Regions from separate parts of the Paraburkholderia sp. GV068 genome, predicted to be linked through region 2. Evidence: riboswitches for the same ligand, from Rfam matches in the RefSeq annotation. Region 2 holds a riboswitch; the other holds the start of a gene.
The links. Region 2 has a riboswitch for FMN ahead of ribB (3,4-dihydroxy-2-butanone-4-phosphate synthase). Riboswitches for the same ligand answer to the same signal wherever they lie in the genome.
Positions count from the first base shown of each region.

Region 1 (5,622 bases), on a different contig from region 2:
CGACTGCGGGACTCGCCGCCGGGGCGACATCGATTTGCGCCACGTCGAGAGCAGACGCCGTCACGACATATCGATGCGATTCCCCTTTAGGCGGACACGGTCCGCCGTATCTGGATTCGCCGAAGTCCGTCAACGTCTCAATGGCGCCTGCCGGCAAGAGCTTCGGATTGCCGGAAGCGCCTTTTTCGAGCGACGACTCGGAAGGTGGAATATTGGCGATCTCCCAATGCGTCCAGCCGAGCCCGCCAGTCGGCGCATCAGGGTCGAAGATGGTCACGACAATGCTCTTCGTGCCGCGCGGAACGTGAGCCCATGAAATGCGCGGCGAAACGTTGTTACCGTGACAGCCAAAGCCTCCGTACACCTGCTCGTTCGAAAAGTGCCCGTCACGCAGGTCATCGACCCTGATCGTGAACGGCTCGGCGCCGGCTATCGCGGGGATGACCGCCAGCGCCATCGACGTGCATAAAATTGCGGGCAACAAACTCTTCACTCTCATGATGCGCTCCGTTGAAGGATGAAAGATGCGTGCAACCGGTATCAACGGCACCGCATTGATCTGCCGCGGTCACACCAGGGCAAGTGACCGTTTGCAAAAAACCGCCGTGAGCCTTGTGCGCTCGTGGCGGTTTTCTGACAAACGTCAGTGCAATCTATACGGCGATGGTTGATCGTCGGGCACCGATCAGTAGTCCCACACCACCGGCACGAAATGGAAGCCGTTGTCCGTCTTCGCAACGTGACCGATGGATGGGAACGCGACGTGCGCTGCGGCCAGCAAAGCGCCGGTTTCCGCGGCTTCGTTGAGTAGCGCGATACGCACATCCGCAGCCAATTCAGGATCGTGCTCGAAGCCGTTTTGCCAGTCGGGATGGTCGAAGTTGACCTCGAAAATCGCGTCGCCCACGAACGTCAGTTTTTCGCCGTTCGATGCGACGTCCACGACGCAATGCCCCGGCGTGTGTCCACCCGTCACGCGCGCCGACACGCCCTTGGCAACTTCCACGGTCTGATCGAACTGCACGATGTTTTCGCGGTAGAGTTCCGCGAACGTCGCAGCAGCCTTGCGTAGCGCCGGAGGAACAGTTTCCGGCATCACCGTCCTGCTGAAGTCCGGATTTTTCCAGAACTCTACTTCCTTCGCCGACACGTGAATGCGCACGTCCGGGCGCAGCTTGGCCCTGACGCCGGCAACGTTCAGGCCGCCGACGTGGTCCATGTGCATGTGCGTGATCACGATGTCGGTAATCGCAGCGAGGTCGATACCCGCCGACTCCAGGCGCATTACCGAGCGGCCGGCGCGCGTGAAGTATTCGAAACCGTCGCCCACGCCCGAGTCGATCAGGATCAGGCGGTCGCCGCTGCGCACGAGCGCAATATTCAGCGCCCAGTCGAACATGTCGCGCTGCAGGAAGCGACCATCGAACCATTCGTTGCGGTCAGCTTCGCTCACGTTAGTCGACATGGTGGAGGTGGGCAGCGGCAGAACGCCATCGCTGATCAGCACGACGTCAACGTCGCCCACGCGCACGCCGTAGCGGGAAGACACGAGTTCGCCTGACCCTTCTTTGCCGACGTTGGCGATAACCGGCCGCACATTGCGAGTTGTTTCGCTCATGTTCAATAGTCCAATTGATTAAGTGGGGTGAGCCGCACTGCACCGCGCGACGCGGTTCACGAGCACGACCACGAGTGTCACGCGCTCCGTATTGCCTGCATTTGGAGGGAGCGTGTGACAGATAGTAGTCAGCGGGGACGAGCGCCAGTAGCATCGCGAATGCGTACACCATGTTGCCTGGAGGGCAACAATTTCAGGCAGGCACGCAGTGAAATGGGGTGCGGGTGACGCAGCAGATTTGCCGGATACGTGGTAATTTACGCACCGTTCTTCAAGAACACGTTCTCGGGGCGGGGTGCGATTCCCCACCGGCGGTAATCGTCTTTTGCAGACGTAGCCCGCGAGCGCTCTGTTTCGATATTGCTGCGATAACAGAGGTCAGCAGACCCGGTTGGATTCCGGGGCCGACGGTATAGTCCGGATGAAAGAGAACAGAACAGCCACAATGCCCGCACTGGCGGGAGACGGCTGTTCTTCGCCCTGTTCACACAAAACAGGCTGAACTCCATGAACACATCTCACTCGATCGAAGCACAAGCAGCATTCGTTTCCGGCAGCAACCGCGGTCGCATCGCTTTTGTCCAGGCGTGCTGGCACCGCGACATCGTCGACCAATGCAAAACCTCTTTCCTTAAGGTCATCGAGGACTTTGGTTATGCGAGCGGCGACATCGATCTTTATGAAGTACCCGGCGCGTTCGAAATCCCGCTGCACGCGAAACGGCTGGCACTGAGCGGTCGATACGCTGGCATCGTTGCGGCCGGACTTGTTGTCGACGGGGGCATCTATCGCCATGAATTCGTCGCTCAAGCAGTCATTTCAGGCTTGATGCAGGTTCAACTCGAAACAGGTGTTCCTGTGTTCTCTGCCGTGCTGACGCCGCACCACTTCCACCACGGGGAAGAGCATGTGAAGTTCTTCACTGAGCACTTCGTCGTGAAGGGCGCAGAAGTGGCGCGCGCCTGCGGCGAGACAGTGAATAAGCTTTCGCTATTGCAGACTGCTTGAGACTCGCGGACCGATTCCGATAGAAAGTCGCGAGGCAACGTGTCTCGCGACCTGCGAACGCGGCCTCAGGACATGAACATTCCGCCATCGACGTTCACGGTCTGCCCCGTGATGTACGACGCGTCATCGGACGCCAGGAACGCGACCAGACCTGCTACATCCTTGTCGCTACCTGCACGCTTCATGGGAATGTTCTCGACCCACTCGGCCATGAGTTCGCCAGGCTTGTAGTTGCCAAGCAGCTTGCCCCACGCTTCGTCGTTATACGACCACATGTCAGTCGCGATGATGCCGGGGCAGAACGCGTTCACTGTGATGCCCGTTGGCGCCAGTTCTTTCGCGAGGCTCTGCGTGATGCCCAGAACGCCAAACTTGCTGGCTGCATAGTGCGGGGTATAGACGAAACCTTGTCTGGCCTGTCCCGATGCCGTATTGATCAGACGGCCCGCTTTCCCGGCACGCAGCATCCGTCTCGCCGCTTCCTGGCAACACAGAAAAACGCCTTTGGTGTTCACCGCAAGTACGTTGTCCCATTCCTTCTCAGTCAGATCTTCCAGCTTCGCGATCGTAATGACGCCCGCGTTCTGGACTGAAACATCAACCTCACCTAGCGTGGCCGCCACTTCCTCGTAGAGCGCGACAACCTGTTCCTTGCTCGTGACATCGGTTTGCACGGCGATGGCCTCGAAGCCGGAATCGCGTAGCTGCGCGGCAGCGTCGTGCACGGCTTTTTCATTCGCCGACACGCACACTTTCGCGCCCTCCTGCGCAAAGCGCCTGGCAATGCCCAATCCGATACCCCGGCTGCCGCCAGTGACAACCACCACCTTGTTTTCGAAACGCTGCTGGAATGCCATATGCCGATCTCCACTAATCGACGGAGCTTAAAGCCGTCGTATCCATTGCAACCATTGCTCGTGATTTCTTGCAGCCGCTTCGACGCCTGGCCCTGGTTCGACGCGTCGTGCCACCACCCGAGTCTCGCGATAGGCATCGAGCGAGTTGATTAATCCGAGCTTCAACGCGGCAAGCGCTGCTGCGCCCGCGGCCGATATCTCGCTCAGCGTCAGCGTGCTCACCGGCCGGTTCAATGTGTCCGCAAGGTATTGAAGAAGGAATGGCCGCTGAACCAGTCCTCCGTCGAGAAAGAGTTCGCGCAACGGGACGTCGGCAGCCCGCTCCATGACTGCGATCACGTCCCTGATCTGATAGACGATCGATTCATAAGCTGCGCGCACGACGTTTTGCCAGGACGTCGAGAAATTCAGCCCGACGATTTGCGCGCCGCCTGGATATTTCCAGTGCGGGCAACCGATTCCCGAAAAAGCCGGAATAAGAAACACGCCGCCGTTATCGTATTCCGTGAACGCCTCTTCTGCTTCCGCGAAATCCTTGACGATGCGCAGTTTTTCCTTGAGGAACGAAGGCGTTGACCCCGCACTAATGACGATGCCTTCCAGCGCGTAATCCACCCGCTGTTCGGTGGCAAAGCAAAGCGTCGACACGAGACCGTGGTCCGCGGGCAAGGGCTTGCCGCCCACGTTCATCATGATCGAGGAGCCCGTTCCCATTGTCGCCTTGGCAAATCCGGGACTGAGGCAGCCTTCGCCAACGGCCGCAGCGTGGGAATCGCCGATCATCGATACGATCGGCACGGGTCGATCGAAAATGCCGTTGAAATCGCTCGCGCCGAAATCGGATGCCGACGGACGCAATTCAGGCAGCCGCAGCTTTTGCAAACCGAAATCGGCGAGCAGTTCGCGATCCCATTCAAGTCCTGCAAGATTGAACAGCATGGTTCGCGACGCGTTCGTGTAATCGGTGCGATACACGTCGCCGTTTGTCAAACGGTACAGAAGCCAGCTATCGACCGTGCCGAAGCGAGCTGTGCCGGCGGCAATATGCGTGCGCGCCCGCTCATCGTTTTCGTCAAGCCAGATGAGCTTTGTTCCCGAAAAGTACGGGTCGATCAATAGTCCCGTCTTCTCTGCAATGACCTGTGCCCTGCCTTCCTGCTTCAGACGCTCGCATATCGCGAGAGAACGTTGGCACTGCCACGACACTGCCGGAACGATCGGGCGACCTTCGTCATCCCACAGCACGACCGTCTCACGCTGATTCGAGATGCCGACACCTGCTATCTCTTTCCGGTCGCCTTTGAATTCACCGAGGCAAATGGAGACCGCTTGCAGTACCGACTCATAAATCAGCTGCGGGTCCTGCTCGACGAATCCGTTGCGAGGATGCGTACACGGTACGGCCACGAAACCGCGAGCGTGCACCTGCCCTTCCGCATCGAACACGAGTGCTTTTGTACCGCTCGTGCCCTGATCGATTGCCAGAACATATTGCATGTTGCTTTCCAGAAGACGGCTCAACTCGCGACGCTCACGCGGTGAGCGAAACCATGCGGCTCTGCAGGCGCTGCTGCAACTGATCGATGACCACAGCGAAGATGATCACGAGGCCCTTGATCACCATCTGCCAGAAATCGCTGATACCGCACATCACCATGCCGTCGCCGAGAATGCTGATCACACAGGCGCCGACGACCGAACCGAAGACCGTACCGCGGCCACCCATCAACGCAGTTCCTCCCAATACGACCGCGGCAATCGCGTTCAGCTCGAACGTCTGGCCGGTCAATGGGTGAGCGGTCTGCAACTGCGCAGTGATGACCAGTCCGACGATCGCCGCACAGAATCCCGAGAACATGTACACGAACAGCTTCACGCGGTTGGTCCGGATTCCCGAGAAGCGCGCCGCCTGCTCGTTGCCGCCGATCGCATAGATGCGCCGGCCAAGCGGCGTGCGCCTCGCAACAAAGATGGTGATGGCAGCAAGAATCACGAGAATCCACACGGGCATGGAAAGGCCGAGAATTGTGCCGTTGCCGAGGAATTCGAAGCCCGTATTGCCCAGAGCCGGATTGCCTCCGAGATCGGCGAACGTGCTGCCGTTATTCACGAGCAGTGCTGCGCCGCGTACGACATACA
Region 1 covers NZ_QBUB01000016.1:107,419-113,040, forward strand. Annotated here, with positions in the region: gene C8K18_RS27165 (YbhB/YbcL family Raf kinase inhibitor-like protein) at 1-499, opposite strand, end outside; gene C8K18_RS27170 (MBL fold metallo-hydrolase) at 686-1,618, opposite strand; FMN riboswitch at 1,896-2,055, shown strand; gene C8K18_RS27175 (6,7-dimethyl-8-ribityllumazine synthase) at 2,126-2,626, shown strand; gene C8K18_RS27180 (glucose 1-dehydrogenase) at 2,692-3,483, opposite strand; gene C8K18_RS27185 (glycerol kinase) at 3,511-4,980, opposite strand; gene C8K18_RS27190 (ABC transporter permease) at 5,015-5,622, opposite strand, start outside.
Region 1: it holds a riboswitch for FMN, as region 2 does, so the genes downstream of both, C8K18_RS27175 (6,7-dimethyl-8-ribityllumazine synthase) here and ribB (3,4-dihydroxy-2-butanone-4-phosphate synthase) in region 2, are expected to answer to the same signal.

Region 2 (5,622 bases):
TCTCGACGCGGCCCGCCGTTTCTTCGTCGATATTGCCGGCTTGACGCAAGGCGCGCGTCCGCCGTTTTCCGTCGACGGCTACTGGCTCTACGCGGACGGCCGGCCGGTCGTGCATCTGGTCGAGGCGAGCGCACCGGACCCGTCGCTACGCGCGGCGCCGCGCATCGACCATATCGCCTTCCGTCTGGAAAGCGCCGCCGAATGGCAGGCGCTGCTCGCGCGCCTGCGCGCATCCGGCGTCGTCTATCGAACGGCGCAAGTCCCGCCGATGGCCCCGCAAGAAGCCGCCATGCAGATTTTCGTGGCGCACGCGCCGGGCGTCGTCGTCGAGTTCGTGACGGCGCTTCATCACGCTCAACCGTAAAACCAACCGTAAAACTTCGAACCTGCAAGCTGGAGAACAACAATGCCGATTCCACTACTCGCGCTCGCGATCAGCGCCTTCGCGATCGGGACCACCGAGTTCGTCATCATGGGCCTGCTGCCCGAAGTCTCGCGCGATCTTGCCGTGTCGATTCCATCGGCAGGACTGCTCGTGAGCGGCTATGCGCTCGGCGTCGCGGTCGGCGCGCCGCTGCTTGCGGTCGTCACCAGCAGAATGCCGCGCAAGCTCGCGCTGCAGTTGCTGATGGGCGTGTTTATCGTCGGCAATACGCTGTGTGCGATTGCGTCGAGCTATTCGGTGCTGATGATCGCGCGCGTCGTGACCTCGTTCGCGCACGGCTCGTTCTTCGGCATCGGCGCGGTGGTGGCGGCGTCGCTCGTGCCGTCGGAAAAGCGCGCGAGCGCGATTGCGCTGATGTTCACCGGCCTCACGCTCGCGAACGTGCTCGGCGTGCCGTTCGGCACGTTCGTCGGCCAGGAGTTCGGCTGGCGCGTCGCCTTCTGGATTGTCAGCGCGTTCGGCGTGCTGTCGCTGGCGGGCGTGACGGCGCTCGTGCCGAATCGCCACGATTCCGCCCCGGCCGGTCTCGGCCATGAAGTGCGCGTGCTGAAGGACCCGCAAGTCTGGACCGCGCTCGCGATGACCGTGCTCGGCTTCGGCGGCGTGTTCGTCGTGTTCACGTACATCGCGCCGATTCTCGAGCAGGTGAGCGGCTTCTCGCCGCGCGCCGTCACGCTGATTCTCGTGCTGTTCGGCGTGGGACTGACGATCGGCAACACCGTGGGCGGCAAGCTTGCGGACCGCGCGCTGATGCCTTCGCTGATGGCGATTCTCGCGGCGCTTGCCGTCGTGATGGCGCTGTTCGCCCGCACCAGCCATTCGCAGGTGGCCGCGGCGGTCACCGTGTTCGTGTGGGGCATCGCCGCGTTCGCGACCGTGCCGCCGCTGCAGATGCGCGTGGTCGAGAAGGCGGCCAAGGCGCCGAATCTCGCGTCGACGCTGAACATCGGCGCGTTCAATGTCGGCAATGCGGGCGGCGCGTGGCTCGGCGGTCTCGTGATCGATCACGGCCATTCGCTCGATACGTTGCCGTGGGTCGCGGCGGCGGTGAGCTTGAGCGCGTTGCTGCTGACGTGGTTCGCATCGCGCATGGACACGCCGGCGTCCGATGAAGCACGAAGCGGCGTGCAGGTGCGCGAGCGGGCGTGAGTCCTGGCGAGGCGTGCACGCGGAGGCCGTTGCACGCCATCACAGCCGCAATCGCAATCGCGACCACAACGAAACGCGCACTGCACTCCGCATATGAAAAATGCGCACAAGCTTTGCGAAAAGCGTCCTCCGCAATACTGATAACAGTGTGAAGATAACTTCGTTGGGCGCTGCGGGGCGCGATGCTATCTTGCTTCCACTAACTGCTTGCCCGCCGCCCGGCGGCGCTTCTGGAGGCAATCATGCATTCCCCGCTTGCTCTGGTCCGCGATCCCACGGCCGATACCGATGCGCCGCCGCGTGCCGCTGAACCTTTCGACGCGCTCGAACATCTCGTCGGCGTGAATCTCGCGCGTTTGCGCGCGGAACGTCAGTTGTCGCTCGACGCATTGGCCCGCGCGTCCGGCGTATCGCGCGCGATGCTCGCGCAAATCGAATCGGCGCGCAGCGTGCCGTCCATCAAGGTGCTGTGCAAGGTGGCCGCCGCGTTGAAGGTGTCGGTCGCGGCCTTCCTGCGACGTCACGCGACGAACGGTTTCGAGCACTTGCCGGCGGAGCGTTCGTCGCGCGTCGTCAGTTCCAACGGACGCTATTCGGCTCGCCCGCTCTATCCCGACAACGAACCGACCGCCGCCGAATTTCACGAGCTGCGCATCGCGCCGTTGCACACCGAAGCGGGCGTGCGCCGCGCGCCTGGCACGACGGTCAATCTGGTCGTCAGCGAGGGCACGCTCGAGGTCAGCGTGCACGACCAGCGCCAGTTGCTGGCAACCGGCGACGCGATCGTATTCGACGCCGATCAGCCGCATAGTCTGCGCAATCCCGGCGACACCGAAGCGCGCGCGTTTCGCGTGACGCTGAAGGCCGAGACGCCGCCGCGCTGGGACGTGCCCGCGCAGCACGACACGTCGCGCGAGGCTGCGCCCGTTTGATCGAATGCGCCGCATAGGCGCCGCTCGGGCGCGAAACCCGTCCGGGCAGTAGGGGTTGCGCTGCGGTTCGCGCGCGACTGTTGTATGCTTGGCCCGCCGGTTCGTCCGGCAATCAGTGCGTCTTCAGGGCGGGGCGAAATTCCCCACCGGCGGTATGCCGGCAGCGCGAAAGCGCAGGCCGGCGAGCCCGCGAGCGCCCGCAATATTGCGGTTTTCAATCGACCGAAAGCCGCCGCGGGGTCAGCAGATCTGGTGAGAGGCCAGAGCCGACGGTCACAGTCCGGATGGAAGAAGATGTGCAGATAGTCATGTTCGTTTCCGTGGCGCCGCTCGCATGTCGGAGTGGTGCGCGAACGCCGCCTGCATCGTGAGGCGGCGCTGCACGGCGCGTCTTTGTCTGTTTGCAATGCCCTGAAACGTTTCTCGCCCAACTTTTGCGATGAGCGTTTCAACCATGTCCTTTGCTACTTTTCCCGCTCCTTCGACGCTTGCGCGCGACGCATTCGCCGATCTCCCGCTGCTCTCCACCGAAGCCGTTCCGCCGCGTATCGCCGCCGCCTTGCAAGCCATGCGCGAAGGCCGCGCCGTCGTGCTGCAAGACGACGACGACCGCGAGAACGAGGCCGATCTGATCGTGTCCGCCGAGCGTCTTTCCGTCGAAACCATGGCGCTGCTGATTCGCGAATGCAGCGGCATCGTGTGTCTGTGTCTGACCGACAACAAGGTCCGCGCGCTCGAACTTCCGCCGATGGCCGTCCATAACGAAAGCCGTCACGGCACCGCGTTCACGGTGTCGATCGAAGCGCGCGAGGGCGTGACGACCGGCGTGTCGGCACTCGACCGGCTGACGACGATCCGCGCGGCGATTGCCGATAACGCGAAGCCTGCCGACATCGTGAGCCCCGGCCATGTGTTCCCGTTGCGCGCGATGCCGGGCGGCGTGCTGGCGCGTCGCGGACATACGGAAGGCACCGTGGACCTCGCGATTCTGGCCGGGCTCAAGCCCGCCGGCGTGCTGTGCGAATTGATGAACGCCGACGGCACGATGACGCGCGGCGCCGACGTCGAACGCTTTGCCGCAAAACACAATCTGCCGATGCTGACGATTGCGGAGCTGGCCGAGTTTCGCCTGGCGCTGACGCAGGCGCGCGAATGCGTCGAAGCGGCTTAAGAGTGCGAACGTGAGCGGCGTGGCGCGTGAAGTGAGCGGTTCTGTGAACCGCTACGACTGCACGTCGCCGAACTCGCCGCGCACACCTGCGTCGATTAACGCCGGCAATTCGTCCATGTGCTGCATGATCCGCGTGATACCCATGTTGCGCAGCGCGTCCGCGTAGCCGTCGGGAATATGGCTCGCGCCGACAAACGCGATTGTCTTCATTCCCGCCGCGCGCGCCGCGTTCAAACCGGCCACACTGTCTTCCACGACGATGCATCGCGATGGATCGACGCCGAGCATTTGCGCGGCAAACAGGTACACGTCGGGGAACGGCTTCGGCCGCGCGACCTGTTCCGCGCTGAACACGCGATCGCCGAAAATCTGCTGCAATCCGGCGCGCCGCAGCGATGCGGCGACGCGCGACATGCGGCTGTTCGACACCACGGCGGCGGGCAGCGTCACGCGCTGCAGCGCGTCGCGCACACCGTTGATCGGACTAAGCGACGCAGCGAGCGCGAGCTCGACGTTGTGTTCGATCGTGTTCAGAAAATCCGCCGGCAGCGTGATGCCGAACGCGGTCTCGATGCCTTCGAGAAAGCGCGACGTTTGCTGGCCAAACGCCGTCTTGACGATAGGCTCGAAGTCGAGGCCCGGAAACGTAGCCGAGAGCGTCTCGTGCATGACGCGGTCGGCGATGACTTCACTGTCGACGAGTACGCCGTCGCAGTCGCAGATAAGGTGGTCGATCATGCGTGGAGGAACCGGAAAGCGGTGGCGCGCGCAGACGCCATAGCCATAAATAGCCGGCTCATGCGCGCGGTGTGAAAGCGCCATGATACGTGCTTCGGCGGCGCTTTCGCTCCATTGCATTGCTCCCGGTCCGCGAGCGCGCCGCGCTCAACGCGCGTGCAGATACAGATAAAGCCCCGCCGCGACCGCGCCGCCGACGAGCGGACCGCACACGGGAATCCACGCGTAGCGCCAGTCGCTGTCGCGCTTGCCGGGGATCGGCAGCAGCGCGTGCATCAAACGCGGCGACAGATCGCGCGCGGGACTCATCGCGTAACCAGTCGGTCCGCCGAGAGAAATGCCGATGCCGAGCACGAGGAGTCCGACCGGCAGCGCGTCCAGCGCGCCGAGGCCGACTTGCGGCGAAGCGAGATACAGCACGCCGAGAATCAGCACGAACGTGGCGATCATCTCTGTCAGCAGGTTGTGCGGCACGCTGCGAATCGCGGGCGCGGTGCAGAACACGCCGAGCTTGACGTCGGCGTCGCCTTCCTTCGCGAAGTGCTGCCGATACGCGACCCACACGAGCAGTGCGCCCGCCATGCCGCCGAGCATTTGCGCGGCCACATAACCGGGCACCTTGGCCCACGCGAACTTGCCCGCGAGCGCGAGGCTGATGGTCACCACCGGATTCAGGTGCGCGCCGCTGTACGAGGCCGTCACGTAGACCGCGATGAACACGGCCATCGCCCAGCCCATGACGATCACGATCAGGTCCGCGCCTTTGCCCTTGGTGCGTGCAAGCAGCACGTTGGCGACAGCGCCGTCGCCGAGCAGCACGACCAGTGCCGTGCCGATGAATTCCGCAATGTAAGGAGACATCGTTGGTTATCCGAAATATTGTTGTTAGGGAAGCCGCGAGGCGGGCGGCTTCGTTGCGGCTTTATCTCAGGTTTGTGTTAGCCCTGCAGAACGTCGATGCGTGAATAGCGCGCGCAAGCTCAGGATTTCGACGGCGTATCGGCCCAGGCTTTGGCAGCGCGAATCGCGCGCTGCCAGCCGTCGAGGCATTCCTTCACGTCCTCTTTGCCGAGCGCGGGCGTAAAGCGTCGATCGAGCTTCCATTGGCTTTGCAGTTCGCCGACGTCTTTCCAGTAGCCGACCGCGAGCCCCGCGAGATACGCGGCGCCGAGCGCCGTGGTTTCCGA
Region 2 covers NZ_QBUB01000008.1:95,555-101,176, forward strand. Annotated here, with positions in the region: gene C8K18_RS17705 (VOC family protein) at 1-364, shown strand, start outside; gene C8K18_RS17710 (MFS transporter) at 407-1,594, shown strand; gene C8K18_RS17715 (helix-turn-helix domain-containing protein) at 1,837-2,526, shown strand; FMN riboswitch at 2,642-2,826, shown strand; gene ribB (3,4-dihydroxy-2-butanone-4-phosphate synthase) at 2,981-3,697, shown strand; gene C8K18_RS17725 (HAD family phosphatase) at 3,749-4,435, opposite strand; gene C8K18_RS17730 (MIP/aquaporin family protein) at 4,583-5,296, opposite strand; gene glpK (glycerol kinase GlpK) at 5,416-5,622, opposite strand, start outside.